Regions from separate parts of the Mesorhizobium sp. WSM3868 genome, predicted to be linked through region 1. Evidence: riboswitches for the same ligand, from Rfam matches in the RefSeq annotation. Region 1 holds a riboswitch; each other region holds the start of a gene.

Region 1 (4,941 bases):
AGCCAGCCGGAAGCATTCGACAGCCCAGTCGAGATAGGCCTCCCAGTCGGCCGCGCGCAGCGGCAAGCCCTCGCGCAGTGCGGCCTCGTCGATCTGGATCATCTTGGCGCCGGCCTTTTCAAGGTCGCTCACTTCATCGCGAATGGCGAGCGCGACCTGGCGGCAGACGGCTGAGCGCGAAAGGTCGTCTCGGACGAAGGACCAGTTGAGGATCGTCACCGGGCCGGTAAGCATGCCCTTCACCGGCTTCAGCGTTAGCGACTGGGCATATCGCCACCAATTCAGTGTCATCGGATTTTGTCGCGACACATCTCCAATGATGATCGGGGGTCGCACAAAGCGCGAGCCATAGCTCTGCACCCACCCGTGTTGCGTGAAGGCGAAGCCGCAGAGCTGCTCGGCGAAATATTGCACCATATCGTTGCGCTCGAATTCGCCGTGGACCAGCACGTCGAGTCCAATCTCTTCTTGCCAGCGAACGGCGGCTCTTATCTCTTTCTTCAGGAACGCTTCATAGTCGATGTAACTCAGCTGGCCTTTGGCATGAGCTGCCCGCGCCTTGCGAATCTCGGCTGTTTGCGGGAAGGAGCCGATCGTCGTGGTGGGGAGGAGGGCAAACCAAATGCGTCGGCCTGAAGCTTGGAGCGGACGGGAAATGCGCTCTTCCGACGCGTCATGCCGACCTTGATGCTGGCGATCCGGCCTTCGACCAGCGGATCATGCACCTTCGCGGATGTCGCGCGAACGGCGGCAGCCTCAGCCGACGCCTCCAGTTCGGCGGCAACTGCGTCCCGGCCTTCGGCCAGGGCACGGGCGAGCACGACCAGCTCGTCGGTCTTTTGCGTTGCGAAGGCGAGCCACGACCTTACATCCGCATCGAGTGCCGTCTCCATGTCCAGGTCGATCGGCACATGCAGCATCGAGCAGGACGGGGCAATCTCCACCCGCTCCAGCGGCCAATCGGCGACGATCGACTTGATACGGTCAAGTACGGCAGGCAGGTTCGCGCGCCAGACGTTGCGGCCGTCGATCAGCCCGAGCGAGAGCACAAGTTCCTTCCGCGCGAGCCGGCCGATGGCGTCCAACTGCTCTGGAGCGCGCACGAGATCCACGTGCAGTCCCGCCACGGGCAGAGAAATTGCGGTCTCGAGATTGTCTCCCAGCGATCCGAAATAGGTAGCGACCATGATCTTCAACTCGGGTGCTGCTTTCGACAGCCGGGAGTAGGCGAATTGGAGCGCATCCCGTTCGTTGGGAATCAGATCGAGCACGAGCGCCGGCTCATCGATCTGCACCCAATCGGCTCCCGCGAGCTTTAGCCTCTGCAGGAGCACCTCGTAGACAGGCAGCAGCCGTGGCAGGAGCGCGATAGGGTTGAAACCTTTCTCAGATGACTTCGCCAACTTGAGAAAGGTAACCGGTCCAAGCAGGACCGGGCGAGTGTGGATGCCGAGCGCCTTGGCCTCGAGGAAATGATCGACCGGTTTCGCCGACGAGAGGGAAAAGCTCTGATCGTCCGTGAGTTCCGGCACTATGTAATGATAGTTGGTGTCGAACCATTTGGTCATTTCCATCGCGGCAAGGCCATGCCGACTGGCCGCATGCTCGTCACCGGCATGTCCACGATCCGCGGCCTGACCTTGGTTGCCGCGCGCCATGGCGAAATAGATATCGAGTGGGACCTCGCCGCCAGTCCAGGCGTATCGTGCCGGCACGGCGCCGACCATGGCGACTGTGTCGAGCACATGGTCATAAAGTGAGAAATCGGTTGACGGGATTTTCGACACGCCGCGATCGTGCTGCTCCCTCCAGCTAGCGGCACGCAGCGTCTTCGCCGTCGCGAGCAGGTCGGCAGCGGGAGAATTTCCGGACCAGTAGTTTTCAAGCGCGAATTTCAGTTCCCGCCGTCGACCGATACGCGGCACGCCGAGCGTTGCTACAGCAATTCGTTGAGAGACAGTCATGCCATACCCCGATGGTTGGGGCGGGGGACAAGGAACGCGGGTTAGGCGGCACGAAGCCGAGCTACCGCGACCACCGGACACCCCGCCCGTGGACGTTGTTCGTCGTGGCAGGTCTCCTGGCTCGCGGGTCAAAGCCTGTGCCCGTCTTCCCGAGGCCGTTCGCCTCAGTGACATCAATGGGCTTGGCTCGCCGCTAACAGTTGCGGGGGCAGCGCCGGCATCGCACGGCTTCCCTCTTAGCTCCGCTACGGCAGTGCCGCGCGGAGAACCATGACATGCGCACAATCACAGCAGCTTCGCTGCTTGTCAATACCATATAACGAGATGTTTATGTGATTATGCGAAAAGCGCCTTGCGCTGGTCGGTCTTTCGTCCGAATATGCCCCCGAGCCGGGCAGGCGGAACTGCCCAAAGCTTGGCTCGCAGATCGGTGTCGTAGACGGGCGCGAGCAATAAGGGGGAGGTGGAGGGGGAAGACGCGCAGGGGGATTTTGGAAACGCGACAGCCTGCTGTGCCAGCAGCACCAGGACGACGGCCGCTGCTACTCCCCGCGACACGTTCATTCGCTTTGTTGCCATGATATTTTTCCTTGCTCTTCAGAATTGTAGTCTGTGGTGTGAAGTGCTCCGTCGATTGATTGAGATCGACAAGGCGCTAGCGCGCATTGTGCAAACTGTACTCGCACGGTTTGTACCTTGTCCCAGTCCTCGACCTGTACTCACTCATCGGAAGTTCGCCCTTGTCGAGCTCCGGGTCCTTTATGAAAGCCATCGGCATGCCACCCGATCGCGCTGCGAAGAAAACCGATACCGAGGCTGATGAATGCGGCTCGCTCCCGATTGTCCTTGCCGTAGCCGTGCCCGCCCGCGCTGGGCTCGTAGAAGTAAGCGGGATAGCCAAGGGCCTGCAGCTTTGCCGCCATCTTGCGCGCATGGCCCGGGTGGACGCGGTCGTCGCGTCTCATGGTGGCGAGCAGGATAGGCGGATAGGGCTGTCCCGACGACGCGGCGTGATAGGCCGAGATTTCACTCAGGAAAGCCCAATCGTCAGCCTTGTCGGGATCGCCATATTCGTCGATCCAACTCGCGCCTGCCAGAAGCTTGGTGTAGCGGCGCATGTCGACAAGCGGAACCGTGCAGAACAGCGCGCCGAAACGCTCAGGATAGCGGGTAAGCATGTTGGCGATCAGCAGGCCGCCATTTGAGCCGCCCTGGGCGGCAATCCGCCTCGGCAGCGTGATGCCCCTTCGCACGAGATCGGCGGCAACGGCGGCGAAATCGTCATGGGCGAGACGCTTGCCCTCCCTGCGCCCGGCTTCGTGCCAGCAGGTGCCGAACTCGCCGCCGCCGCGGATGTTGGCCACCACACACGTGCCGCCGCGCTCGAGCCACAGCTTGCCGAGGGTGGAGTTGTAGGAGGGCAGGAGCGATATGCCGAACCCGCCATAGGCGGTAAGGTGAACTGGGGCATCTCCGTTCCCGTTTGGTGGACCGACCTGCGTATAGGGGATCATCTCACCATCGATCGAGACTGCCTCGTGGCGTGTGATCACCAGTGCGGATGCGTCGAAATTCTCCGGGCTGCGCTTCAGAATTGCTGAAGCGCTGAGAGGCGGCGCGGCCTTGAGATCGAACAGCAAAAGCTGCGGCGGCGTGATCGGATCCTGAACGCAAACCAGGACCTCCCCATTGGTCTCGTGATCTGCCGCATCGAGTGACCAGAGGTGAACAGTCCCTTGCGACGGCAAGGCGTCCAGGGCTCGGCGTGTCCATTCCTGCGGGCCTGGGGTGAACACCTCGAATCTCGGAGCGAGGTTCGCCAGGTAGTGGATAATGAGCTTCCCGTCATTCCAGAAGAATGACTGCAGACAGCGCCTCTCGGCTGGTTCAAACAGGGTACTAAAATGACGCTCTCCAGCAAGGAAAGAGGAAAGCGAAATGCCGATTAGTGCGTCGGCGCTATAGGTCGTCCCGGCGACCGTCCATGGTTTGCGCGGCTTTACCGCCAGCCAATCGCCGAAGTTAGCCCACCTGGCGTCCTTCGGAAGATCGATCTCTGTCTTCGGCCCGCTTCTATCACCAATGTGGACTTTCTTCGCGAGCCAGCCCAATTGCTCAATGAACCACAAGCGCTCGCCCTCGGCGGTACGGTCCAGATGGCCATTCACACCGAGGGTTTCGGAACCGGTCTCGAAGATTACCGGCGCGGTGAGCGGATCCGCGCCACGCTTCCACAGTCGCACGGTGCGTGGGTAGCCGCAGCGCGTTGCCATGCCATCGCCAAGCGCACTGCATAGCACAAGAGTGTTGGGGTCGAGCCAATCAATGTCGCCCTTGGCCTCTGGCAGATTGAAACCGTCGGCGACAAAGCTGAGAGAGCTCAGGTCGAATTCGCGATGCACGACCGCATCGCTGCCGCCGCGCGACAGGCGCAGAACGGCTCTTTCCCGTCTCTCCGGCTCGATCAACGCACCACTCCAGACCCAGTCCTCTCCGTCGCTAGCCGCGAGCGCATCCAGATCGAGCAGTAGCTCCCATTGGGCGTCCGCGTTCACGTAGAGGGCAAGGGTGGTTCGGCGCCACAGTCCTCGCGGATTGCCAGCATCTTGCCAAAAATTGTAGAGGTACGGACCGCAGCGCGTGACCAGGGGAATCCGGCCGGGACGATCGAAAATCGCCGTAAGCGCCGCCCGGTCGCGCTCGAACTGCGTTCCCGCGAAGTCCTTCAAGGTTTTCGCCGACTGGTTGGCGGTCCACGAAAGTGCCCGTTCACCATCCACATCTTCAAGCCAAAGATGGGGGTCATCGTCGGGCGCATTCAGTGTCGGGCGGAAATCGAATTCAGTCATGTCCGAAAGACCTGAGGAATGAAAGCGCAATGGCTCTCGTCTGCTCGAGAAGGCTCAATTTTTGCGGCGACGCCCGTATGTTCGAAAAGTGTGACCATGAATGAGTTCTTCCCAGTTGGTGCGGCGTC
Region 2 (4,941 bases), on a different contig from region 1:
GAAAGAAGCTCATGACCGGCGTCAGGCGAAGCGGAGCGCGGATCGGGCCTTCGCCTTGGCGGCCTCTTCCTCGCGGTTGCGCGGATGCTGGGTGGTTTCGAGGCTGTCAAGCAGCTCGCGCGCGGCGGCGGCGATCGCCTCGACGGCGTGGTTGAAGGCATGCTCGTTGCGCTTGGACGGCTTGGTCGCGCCGCTCAGCTTGCGCACGAACTGCAGCGCCGCGTCATGGACCTCGTCGTCGGTCGCCGGCGGATCGAAGTTGAACAGGGTCTTGATGTTTCGGCACATGCTTTAACTCCTTACCTGCTTTCTGCCCGAACCGGTCTGACATTGTGCACCGAGGTGTGTTGAGATTCAGGTCAGACCAAGCCGAAAATGGCGGGTTCCGAGAACCGGACCAGAGCGTACTTGAAGCACCTGAGCACCGGAACCGCAGAAAGCCGCGTTTGCAGGCGGCCTCACCTGAATATCAATACACCTCACTCGGCGTCGAGCGGCTCCGTTCCAACCGGCTTGCCGTCGCGCGAGAGCCTGATCTTCTCGACCTTGTCCTCGGCGGCCTTGAGCAAGCGGTCGCAATGAGCCTTCAGCGCCTCGCCGCGCTCGTAGATCTTGATCGACTGGTCGAGCGGAACGTCGCCGCGCTCCAGATCATCGACGATCTTCTCCAGCGCGTCGAGCGCCTGTTCGAAGCTCATCGCCTTGACGTCTTGGTTAGCTTCATCAGCCATCATTCATCCCTTCATCAGCCGCCCGACATGGGCGGCGACCGAAAATGCCAATCCTTGCAGATCGTAACCGCCCTCCAGCAGGCTGACGAGCCGGTTGCCGCTGTGGCGCCCGGCGCGCTCCATCAGCTGGCCGGTCGCCCAGTCGAAATCATCCTCGGTCAGGTTGATCGCGGCCAGCGGATCGCGATGGTGCGCATCGAAACCGGCGGAAATGATGATCAGATCCGGCTGGAAGGTGTCGATCGACGGCAGCACGCGCGACAGGAAGGCGTCGCGGAACGTGTCGCTGCCGGTGCTCGGCGCAAGCGGCGCGTTGACGATGTTGCCGGCGCCGGTCTCGCTCTTGGCACCGGTGCCCGGATAAAGCGGCATCTGGTGGGTCGAGCAATAGAGCACCGACGGATCGTCCCAGAAAATGTCCTGCGTGCCGTTGCCGTGATGCACATCCCAATCGACGATGGCGACGCGCTCGGCCAGATGCTTCTCCTGCGCATAACGGGCGGCGATCGCCGCGGTGTTGAACAGGCAAAAGCCCATCGCGGTCGCTTTTTCGGCGTGATGGCCGGGCGGACGCGCGGCAACGAAGACATTGGCGGCACGGCCCTCGAACACATCGTCGACTGCGGCGTTGGCCGCGCCGATCGCCGTCACCGCCGCCTGCCAGCTTTTCGGGCTGGCGCTGGTGTCGGCATCGATCGAGACGATCCCCGTCTCAGGAATCGCAGCGCGGACACGGCCGACGAAATCCTCCGGATGCGCGTAAAGGATCGTCGCCTCGTCGCCTTCCGGCGCCTCGACGCGGTCGAGGGCCGAAAAAGCCTCGTCGTCGAGCACGCGCTCGATGGCGCGCAAACGGTCGGGCCGCTCGGGGTGGCCGGGCGGCGTGAGGTGTTCCAGGAATACCGGATGAGTGTAAAGACGAGTGGTCATGGCGCCTAATCTAGGCACCTGTCGCACGGATAGCCATGTTTCAGCGCCGAATGATTGGGGAAATCGCGCCCAATCGTGTCGCTGGCGGCATTGGCCCGGCTTCGGCTTCGCGATAAGGTCGCGTCGCTGCCTGGTGCCCGCAACGCGGGAGAATCGGGAACACGGTTGAAATCCGTGGCGTGCCCAACGCTGTGAGGGGGACCGCGCCGGCAAACGCCACTGTCCCAGACGGGAAGGCGCCGGATGCGGGTCGATCCCGAGCCAGAAGACCGGCCCGGCAGACATGGTCATCCGCATGGTCAGGCGGAGGACTGCTTATCGCAAGGGGACAAGCGATGCAGGCACGAACAGCCGCCGCCGGCGGCGATGACTTTGACCAATTGGCGCGCGACGCCGTCTACCGAGCCATGTTCACCCGGCGCGACGTGCGCAGCCATTTCCTTGCCGACGATCTCGACGACAGCGTTTTGGCGCGGCTGCTCACCGCGGCACACCACGCGCCGTCGGTCGGCTACATGCAGCCCTGGAACTTCATCATCATCCGGGACGCCACAAGGCGGCGGCAGGTGCGCGACCTGTTTTTGGCCGCGCGCGAACAGGAACTGCCGGCGATCGAGGTGGAGCGGCGGGCGCTCTACCGCAAGCTGAAGCTCGAGGGCATCTGCGAAAGCGCGCTCAACCTGTGCATCACCTGCGACCGCCAGCGCTCGAAGAACTCGCCGCTCGGGCGCTGGCACAATCCGGAGATGGACCTCTACAGCACCGTCTGCGCGGTGCAGAATTTCTGGCTCGCGGCGCGGGCGGAAGGCGTCGGGGTCGGCTGGGTGAGCATCATCGAGCCCGAAGCACTGAAGCGACTGCTGTCGATCCCCGAGCACGTCACGCCGATCGCCTATCTCTGCGTCGGCCGCGTCTCGGAATTCGCGCCGAGGCCCGACCTCGAAGCGCATGGCTGGGGCAAGCGCCTGCCGCTGCCCGAGCTGGTGATGAGCGAGACCTTTTGCGGCGCCGGCGAGGCGCCGCTCAAATCGGCGATCGCTCGCCTTGGATCCCGTGAAGGGGCGAAGCCGTGATCAGGCGGCCTTCGTGGCCGGGGCTGCTGCTCAAGCGGTCCTTGGCGAATCCCAGCGCGAGCCGCCGAAGGGGCTGAGCGCCTTGTCGCGCAGCTCCCTGAACTTGGACGAGGCTTCGGCCAGGCGCCGGTCCCATTCCGGATTGGGGACCTGGCCCTCGATGGTGGCGAAGTAGACCTGCATCAGCGAAGCGATGGCGAAGGGCTCGATGAAAGCCGCCTTGAAGGCCCAGGCGAAGACGATGGCCAACACGAAGGCCCAGCCGGCAAGCTGGCCCGGCATGGCCCAGAGGATCGCGGCGGCGGGCGCCAGCATCAAAAGGAAGATGACGAAGGAAACACCCCACATGATCACCGCCAGCCAGACGGCGTTCTTGACCATCAACTTGCCGTTCTGCGCATAGAGCACGACGCCTTGCCTGGCGGTCTCGAAAGGCGAGTTGGAATTGGTGCGGATGTTGTAGCCGAGGATGATCTCGTCGACATAGGTCAGCGACAGGCGGATGACGGTGTTGATGAAGCTCACCAGACCGCTCAAGCCTGGAATGGGTAGGAACGCAGCAATGCCGCCGATCAGCCCGGTGATGGCGCGGATGGCGCCTTTCACCAGCTGGTCGACGACGAAAAGGATGTTGGCCTCGGCGAAGCGCTTCGTCACCACTTCGCGCGCATAGGCGATCTGGCCCTGGCCGTCGGGAACGTCCTGCCCGTCGATCAGATGGACCATGACGGCGATATGGCCTGCCTTGAGCACATAGAGAATGTATTCGCGGATCCAGTAGACGGCGATCGAGACCACGCCGAAGCCGACCACCCCACCCCACAAGGCAAAGGACATCGGCCCGTCCGGATCGGTCGAGATGTGGCCGACGCCGTAACCGACGCTGGCGCCGGTGCCGGTCGCTGTTATGTAGGCCACCGTGATGCCGAAATAGACGATGATGCGAAAGACGATGAACGGCCACGTCCGCATCATGATGGACACCGACCGGCCGATGCTGAAGTCCCACATGGCCCCGACCCTCCGCCTCAGAGAATTGGCGGGAGAGGATGCGCTCGCTCCTGCCAAAGTCAATGTCGGAGGGATTTTGAGCGGGGGACAATTGTCTGAGGCAGCGCGGACCCGAGTGATTGCCCGGAACGCCGCGACCGGATGCTATTTGGTTTTCAGGCCTTCCAGCAGCTGCTTGAACGCCGCCACAACCTTCTTCGACGTCGCTTCCGGATCCTTGGCATTGGCGATGCGCTGCGAGGCCTGGCTACTGGCGCCGTTGATGAGCCGCGCTGCGGTCTCGGGATCGAGATCGGGAACGACGACGCCCTCCTCCTGCAGCTTTGACAGGTGATCGGTCATTGAAGCCGTGCAGGCGCTGGCGTTGGGCCACTGAGCCGGATCGCCGAGCACGGCCGGGCCGTCCCTGAACATGATGCGCTGGATTTCCGGCTCAAGCGCCATCTCGATATAGGTGGTGCATTCGTCGACGAAATGCTGCCAGCGAGTAGGCGCCCGCGAGGCCACCTCGTTCACCCGCGCCGCCATCTCGGCGTCAATCTCGGCGATCACCGCCTGCAGCAGCCCCTTCTTGTCGCCGAAATGATGATAGAGCGCGCCGCGCGTCAGACCCGCCGAAGCGGTGAAATCGTCCATCGAGGCCTCGGCATAGCCGATCGTGCCGAAGGCATGGCGCGCGGCCGCGATCAGCTTGGCGCGCGTCTCGGCGATCATCTCCTTGCGGGGCTTATGCATGGCTCCTGGCCTTATTCACATACGCGTCGTATGCTAATTGACATACGCGACGTATGAACTATCTGACATTCATACGCTGCGTATGTAATTGCGGCGCCTTCCCTTGTCGAGGAACGGGACCATGCGAAACCCATATTCGGAAATCTTTCGGGCTCCTGGCACGAAGAGCTTCGCCGCGGCAGCCTTCATCGCCCGGCTGCCGATCGCCATGGCGCCGATCGGCATTGTGGCGATGCTGTCGCAAACGCATGGCGAGTACTGGCTGGCCGGCGCCGTCTCGGCCACATACGCTTTGGTCAACGCCTTCCTGTCGCCGCAGGTCTCGCGGCTGGTCGACCGCCTCGGCCAGAGCCGGATTGCCGTGCCGACGACACTTGTCTCGGCGCTTGCCTTCGCGACCTTGATCGTCGCGGCCAACCAGCACTGGCCGGTGTGGACCTTGTTCCTATCGTCGCTGCTTG
Region 3 (4,941 bases), on a different contig from region 1:
GCGGCTAAGGCGCCTCAGAATTCAATCCCCTGCTGCGCCTTCACGCCGGCCGCAAAATGGTGCTTGGTCTGCCCCATCTCGGTGACGAGATCGGCCGCCTCGACCAGCAGCGGCTTGGCATTGCGGCCGGTGACGACGACATGCAAGCCCTCGCGACGCGCCTTCAGCGCCGCGACCACCTTTTCCAGCTCGAGATAGTCGTAGCGCAGAGCGATGTTGAGCTCGTCGAGGACCACGAGGCTGATTGACGGGTCGGCAATCAGCTCGAGCGCCCTCGCCCAGGCAGCCTCGGCGGCGGCAATGTCGCGCTTCAGGTCCTGCGTCTCCCAGGTGAAGCCCTCGCCCATCGCGTGCCAGACGACGCGATCGCCGAAAGCGGCGAAGGCATCCTTCTCGCCCGTGTGCCATTTGCCCTTGATGAATTGGATGACGCCGACGCGCTTGCCGTAGCCGAGCATCCTCAGCGCCAGGCCGAACGCAGCCGTGGTCTTGCCCTTGCCCGGCCCCGTGTTGACGATGAGCAGTCCCTTCTCGATCGTCTTGCCGGCCACCTCGGCATCCTGCACCGCCTTGCGCTTGGCCATCTTCGCGCGATGGCGCTCGGCATCCTTGTCGTCGATGATCGTGTCTTTGATCTCGCCCATGTCACTTCACCTTGAGCGGCAGCCCCGCCACCATAATCAGCACGCTGTCGGCGACAGCCGCGACCTGCTGGTTGAGCCGCCCTGCGGCGTCGCGGAACCGGCGCGCCAGCGCATTGTCCGGCACGATGCCGAGCCCGACTTCGTTGGAGACCACAAACCACGGTCCGCGCGGCTGCGAAAGCACATCCGTGAGCCGCCGGCACTCGGCCGCGATATCGTGGTCCGCCAGCATATGATTGCTCAGCCACAATGTCAGGCAATCGATCAGCACCGGCTGGTGATCGGGCAAAGCCCCGATCGCGCCGACCAAGTCGAGCGGCGCATCGACGGTGACCCAACTTTCGCCACGGCGCGAGCGATGCAGCGCGATGCGCTCGCGCATCTCCTCGTCATAGGCCTGCGCGGTTGCGATATAGGCCCAAGGCGACGGGCTTGCCGCCACCAGGCACTCGGCATGCGCGCTCTTGCCGGAGCGCGCACCGCCTAAGATGAAGGTCAGATGGCCCTCCGCGCGATCAGGCAAAGCTGTCGCGCAGGCTGGTCGATGTACCGGTGAAGCGCCCGCGCACCACACCGACGGCCGCACCGAGCACCAGCCAGAAGACCAGATCGGTGAGGGTCACCGCCACCACGAACTGATGGTGCAGCCCCTCGGGAATCGCCGTCTCGAAGCTGACGGGCTGCGGCGCGCCGACTACGTGCGGAGCGACGATCAGCACGACCGCCAGAATTGCCAAGGGCAGCGACTTGCGAAGGGCGATCAATCCAAGGCCGACCGCGGTTGCGGCCACCGTCGAAATCCACCAGATCTGGCGCGGCAGAAGTTCTGCCGCCGGCATGGCCGGCAGTTCCGGCGGCAGGCCGAGGCCGGGCGCGAGCGTGAAAACCGCAAAACCGGCAAGGCCCCAGAACGCGCCCTGGCGCCAGCTGCCGATGCCACCGGCGAATTCCGACACCGCGACCAGGATCAGCGCGAAGCCGATGCCGGTGACGATGTTGGCGACAACGTTGAAGGCGAAGCGCTCGAAGCCGTCGGCCGGAGCCCAGCCCTCGTCCTCGGTCGGAGCGGCCGCTTCCGTCGACGCAGGAACGGCGCTGCTCATCGCATTGCCCGCCGGTTCGGCCGAGCTCATGGCAGTGCTAGTTCCAGTGTTGGCGGCATGGTCGTGGTGATGACCGCCGCCCGCCTTTTCATAGACTTCCGCTTTGAGGATCAGCGGCACGGTCGCATAGGCCTGCATGCAGGCAAGCGCGATGCCCGCCACGAGCCCTGCGATCGCCGCGACGAACACGACGTTGCGAAACAGATTCATGATATCGGGGCCTTCGTCAGTGGCAGGGAAAAGCCATCGAGTGACGATAGTCGTGGGCAGCGTTGTGGACCGCATCGATGTGCGAGAAGCCGACAAAACCGACGACGAAAATGCCGAGCAGCGCGGCGAGAGCCAGCTGCATGATGCGCGACTGCGAGGAGACGGAGGCGCCGAGGGCGACGGAAGCGGTATTCATGTCTTGTCCTTTCGCCCTCCACCCGAGGGCATCGAAGTCAACTTTCCTGTCGCCGGCAGGTCTCCTGGCTCGCGGATTCGCACCCTTCCCCACCTTCCCGAGGACAAACCTCAGTGGTCTATGGAGAGGACTACCGCACACAGTTGCGGGGGCAGCCACGGCTTAGGGCAAAGACTCCACCCTCACCGCATTCCCTCTTGGCTCCAAAAACGGAACCGACGACGCCATCGACTATAGGCAGAATCGTCGCGACCGGCAAACCAAATTCCGTCACGCCGCAGCGTGATTGCGGCACCGGTTTCGGACTAAGATCCGGCGATCCGCTCGGCGACGAGCTGCTGCAATCGCCACAAATGGCGGTCGTGAATACCGCGCTGTTCGAGGTTCTTCACGGTGTTGTAGAGATAGTCGGCGCCTGAACCCCAGTGGCCGCACGAGGTCGCCAGCCTGTCGACCACCTCGTCTTCGTTGAGTGGGCCGGCATAGGTCGTGCCTTTGCGATTGATAACGAAGGCAAGCGCTCTCAACGGTCCCTTGTCGGTTGCGAGTTGCAGCAGGCGAGGTCGGTAGCTGGTCGGCTTCAGCGTCATCTCGCGGCGAAAAAGCCTGTCCAAGGCCTGCCGGCGGTCACCACCGTTCAGGCGGAAAGCAACGCCCTTGCATTGGCCGCCACGATCCAGCGCCATCATCAGGCCGGGGCTTTGCTTGGTGCCGCGCCAGCGCGTCATCTTCATGCAGAAGGAGCGATGCCAGCCGCGTGCCACGGCGACGCGCTCCTCGACATGCTCAATCTCGGGCTTCCAGATCAGCGAGCCGTAGCCGAACAGCCAGAGAGGCTCGGTTGCAGGTAGCTCGGCCTCGAATGCATCCAGCATGGCTTCATAGTCGCTGTCCACGAGATGCTCGGCATCCGGGTCGGGCCCCGGGTCATCGACCGCGCGAAAACAGCGGGCGACCAGTTCCACGGTCAGCGACATCGTTCTTGCAGGCATGCTTGCAATCCTGGGCAGCCGGCGGAACCGCAGGCGATTACGAAGTGACCTTAAGGGCAGCATCCGGAAGCGACAATGGCCGCGCAATTGACAACGGTCCTGCCCGGGTGTCGGCTGTCATCAGCCAAGGGGAGCCGCTCATGCAGCCAAATCCTAGGGAACACAGCCGCTACAATGGCCTCACCAGCCTCGAGCCGACATTGCCTGCAAGCGCCTATCGGGAAGCCGACGCTTACCGGCTCGATCTCGAAGCGATCTGGTATCGGAGCTGGCTCATGGTTTGCCGCGAAGCCGATCTCGCGGAACCTCTTGCCTTTCGAACCGCGCGTATCGGCTCGCAGGAGGTCGTCGTGCTGCGCGACGAGACCGGGAGCTTGCGCGCCTTCCACAACACCTGCCGGCATCGCGGCTCGCAGCTCTGCCAGGAAAGCGAAGGGCGGCTGAAGGCAAGGCTGCTCACCTGCCCCTACCACGCCTGGACCTATTCGCTGCGCGGCGATCTCGTCCGTATCCCATCGAAATCGCTGCCCGAAGGCTTCAACAAGGACAATTATCCGCTCTACCGGGTGGCGCTGTCAGTGTGGCGCGGCCTCGTCTTCATCAATCTCGCAGAGGATCCCGATGGCTCGGCGGAAGCCTCCTTCGACTCCGCCTCCCGCGATCTTTCGAATTGGCCGCTGGAGACGCTCGTCCCCGGGCACCGGCTCACCAAGGTGATGAACTGCAACTGGAAAATCTTCTGGGAGAACTTCAACGAATGCCTGCATTGCCCTGGCGTCCACAAGGACCTGTCGCGGCTGGTGCCGATCTATGGCCGCGGCCTGATGGCGAGGCATGACGATCCGGAATGGGCGCGCTATGCGGATAATGATGCGCCGGAGTTTTCCGGCGGCCTGCGCGCCGGCGCCGAGACCTGGTCGCGCGACGGACGCGTCCATGGACCGGTCTTTGCTGGGCTGACGCCGGCCGAGCGAGCCGCCGGCCAGACCTACGCTACCTCGCTGCCCTCGATGTTCGTCGTCGGCCATGTCGACTATGTCCGCACGATGCGTCTCGCCCCGCTCGGGCCCGAGCAAACGGAGCTCACCGCCGAATGGCTGTTCGCGCCCGATGCCCTGGCACAAACCGATATCGACAACATCGTCGCCTTCGGCGCGCAGGTGCTGGAGGAGGACGCCGCGATCTGCGAGATCAACCAGAAGGGCCTGCACTCGATCCGCCACCAGGCCGGCGTGCTGATGCCCGAGGAGTACGATTTGCGCCGCTTCCACGAGTGGGTGCGTGGGCGCCATGCGGCGTTGCAGCCGGTCAAAACGACTTCGGCAGATAGCGCCAAGTGAAGAAGCCGCAGAAGGCGGCCAACAGGCCGAGCGTGGCGAACACCGAGCCGAGACCGAAGAAGGTCAGCACCACCGAATAGACCAGCGGCGGCGTCAGCTCGGAAAAATCGAGATAGGTTCGATAGACAGCTGCCATCTGCGCCCTTTCATAGGAACGCACCGACCGCATGAAGGCGGTCGAGCCCAGCGCGTCGAGCGCGATGGTGAACAAGGCGCCGCCGAGCAGGAAGGCGGCGGTGAGCAGCGGCGCGGCGGCGCCGACGCCGCCGGCCGCGAAAAGCATCGCCGCCATGGCGAAATAGGCGAAAGCCATGGTCCGACGGCCGCCGAAGCGCTTTCCCGCCCTGCCCCAGAAGATCGCCATGAACAGAAGCGCATTGCCTGCCGAAACCAGCAGCCCGCCGGCAAGCTTGCCCTCGCCCGTGATCACCATGAACAGCGGGCCATAGACGAAGA

Evidence for each region. A riboswitch is a leader RNA that binds a small molecule or an ion and turns the genes downstream of it on or off. The one in region 1 is predicted to bind cobalamin.
Region 2: linked by a shared signal. The riboswitch ahead of bluB (5,6-dimethylbenzimidazole synthase) and the one ahead of metE (5-methyltetrahydropteroyltriglutamate--homocysteine S-methyltransferase) in region 1 are both predicted to bind cobalamin.
Region 3: linked by a shared signal. The riboswitch ahead of CK221_RS16850 (CbtB domain-containing protein) and the one ahead of metE (5-methyltetrahydropteroyltriglutamate--homocysteine S-methyltransferase) in region 1 are both predicted to bind cobalamin.

What each region holds. Positions count from the first base shown of each region.
Region 1 covers NZ_NSGB01000001.1:660,771-665,711, reverse strand. Annotated here, with positions in the region: partial or broken gene metE (5-methyltetrahydropteroyltriglutamate--homocysteine S-methyltransferase) at 1-1,964, opposite strand, end outside; cobalamin riboswitch at 2,053-2,252, opposite strand; gene CK221_RS02980 (prolyl oligopeptidase family serine peptidase) at 2,684-4,813, opposite strand.
Region 2 covers NZ_NSGB01000006.1:308,114-313,054, forward strand. Annotated here, with positions in the region: gene CK221_RS12990 (pirin family protein) at 1-13, opposite strand, end outside; gene CK221_RS12995 (DUF2277 domain-containing protein) at 22-288, opposite strand; gene CK221_RS13000 (exodeoxyribonuclease VII small subunit) at 480-731, opposite strand; gene CK221_RS13005 (histone deacetylase family protein) at 735-1,661, opposite strand; cobalamin riboswitch at 1,776-1,954, shown strand; gene bluB (5,6-dimethylbenzimidazole synthase) at 1,997-2,734, shown strand; gene CK221_RS13015 (hypothetical protein) at 2,765-3,745, opposite strand; gene CK221_RS13020 (TetR/AcrR family transcriptional regulator) at 3,890-4,480, opposite strand; gene CK221_RS13025 (MFS transporter) at 4,602-4,941, shown strand, end outside.
Region 3 covers NZ_NSGB01000009.1:187,784-192,724, forward strand. Annotated here, with positions in the region: gene cbiB (adenosylcobinamide-phosphate synthase CbiB) at 1-8, shown strand, start outside; gene cobO (cob(I)yrinic acid a,c-diamide adenosyltransferase) at 15-644, opposite strand; gene cobU (bifunctional adenosylcobinamide kinase/adenosylcobinamide-phosphate guanylyltransferase) at 646-1,167, opposite strand; gene CK221_RS16845 (CbtA family protein) at 1,160-1,957, opposite strand; gene CK221_RS16850 (CbtB domain-containing protein) at 1,974-2,153, opposite strand; cobalamin riboswitch at 2,190-2,388, opposite strand; gene CK221_RS16855 (gamma-glutamylcyclotransferase) at 2,459-3,145, opposite strand; gene CK221_RS16860 (aromatic ring-hydroxylating dioxygenase subunit alpha) at 3,286-4,485, shown strand; gene CK221_RS16865 (MFS transporter) at 4,454-4,941, opposite strand, start outside.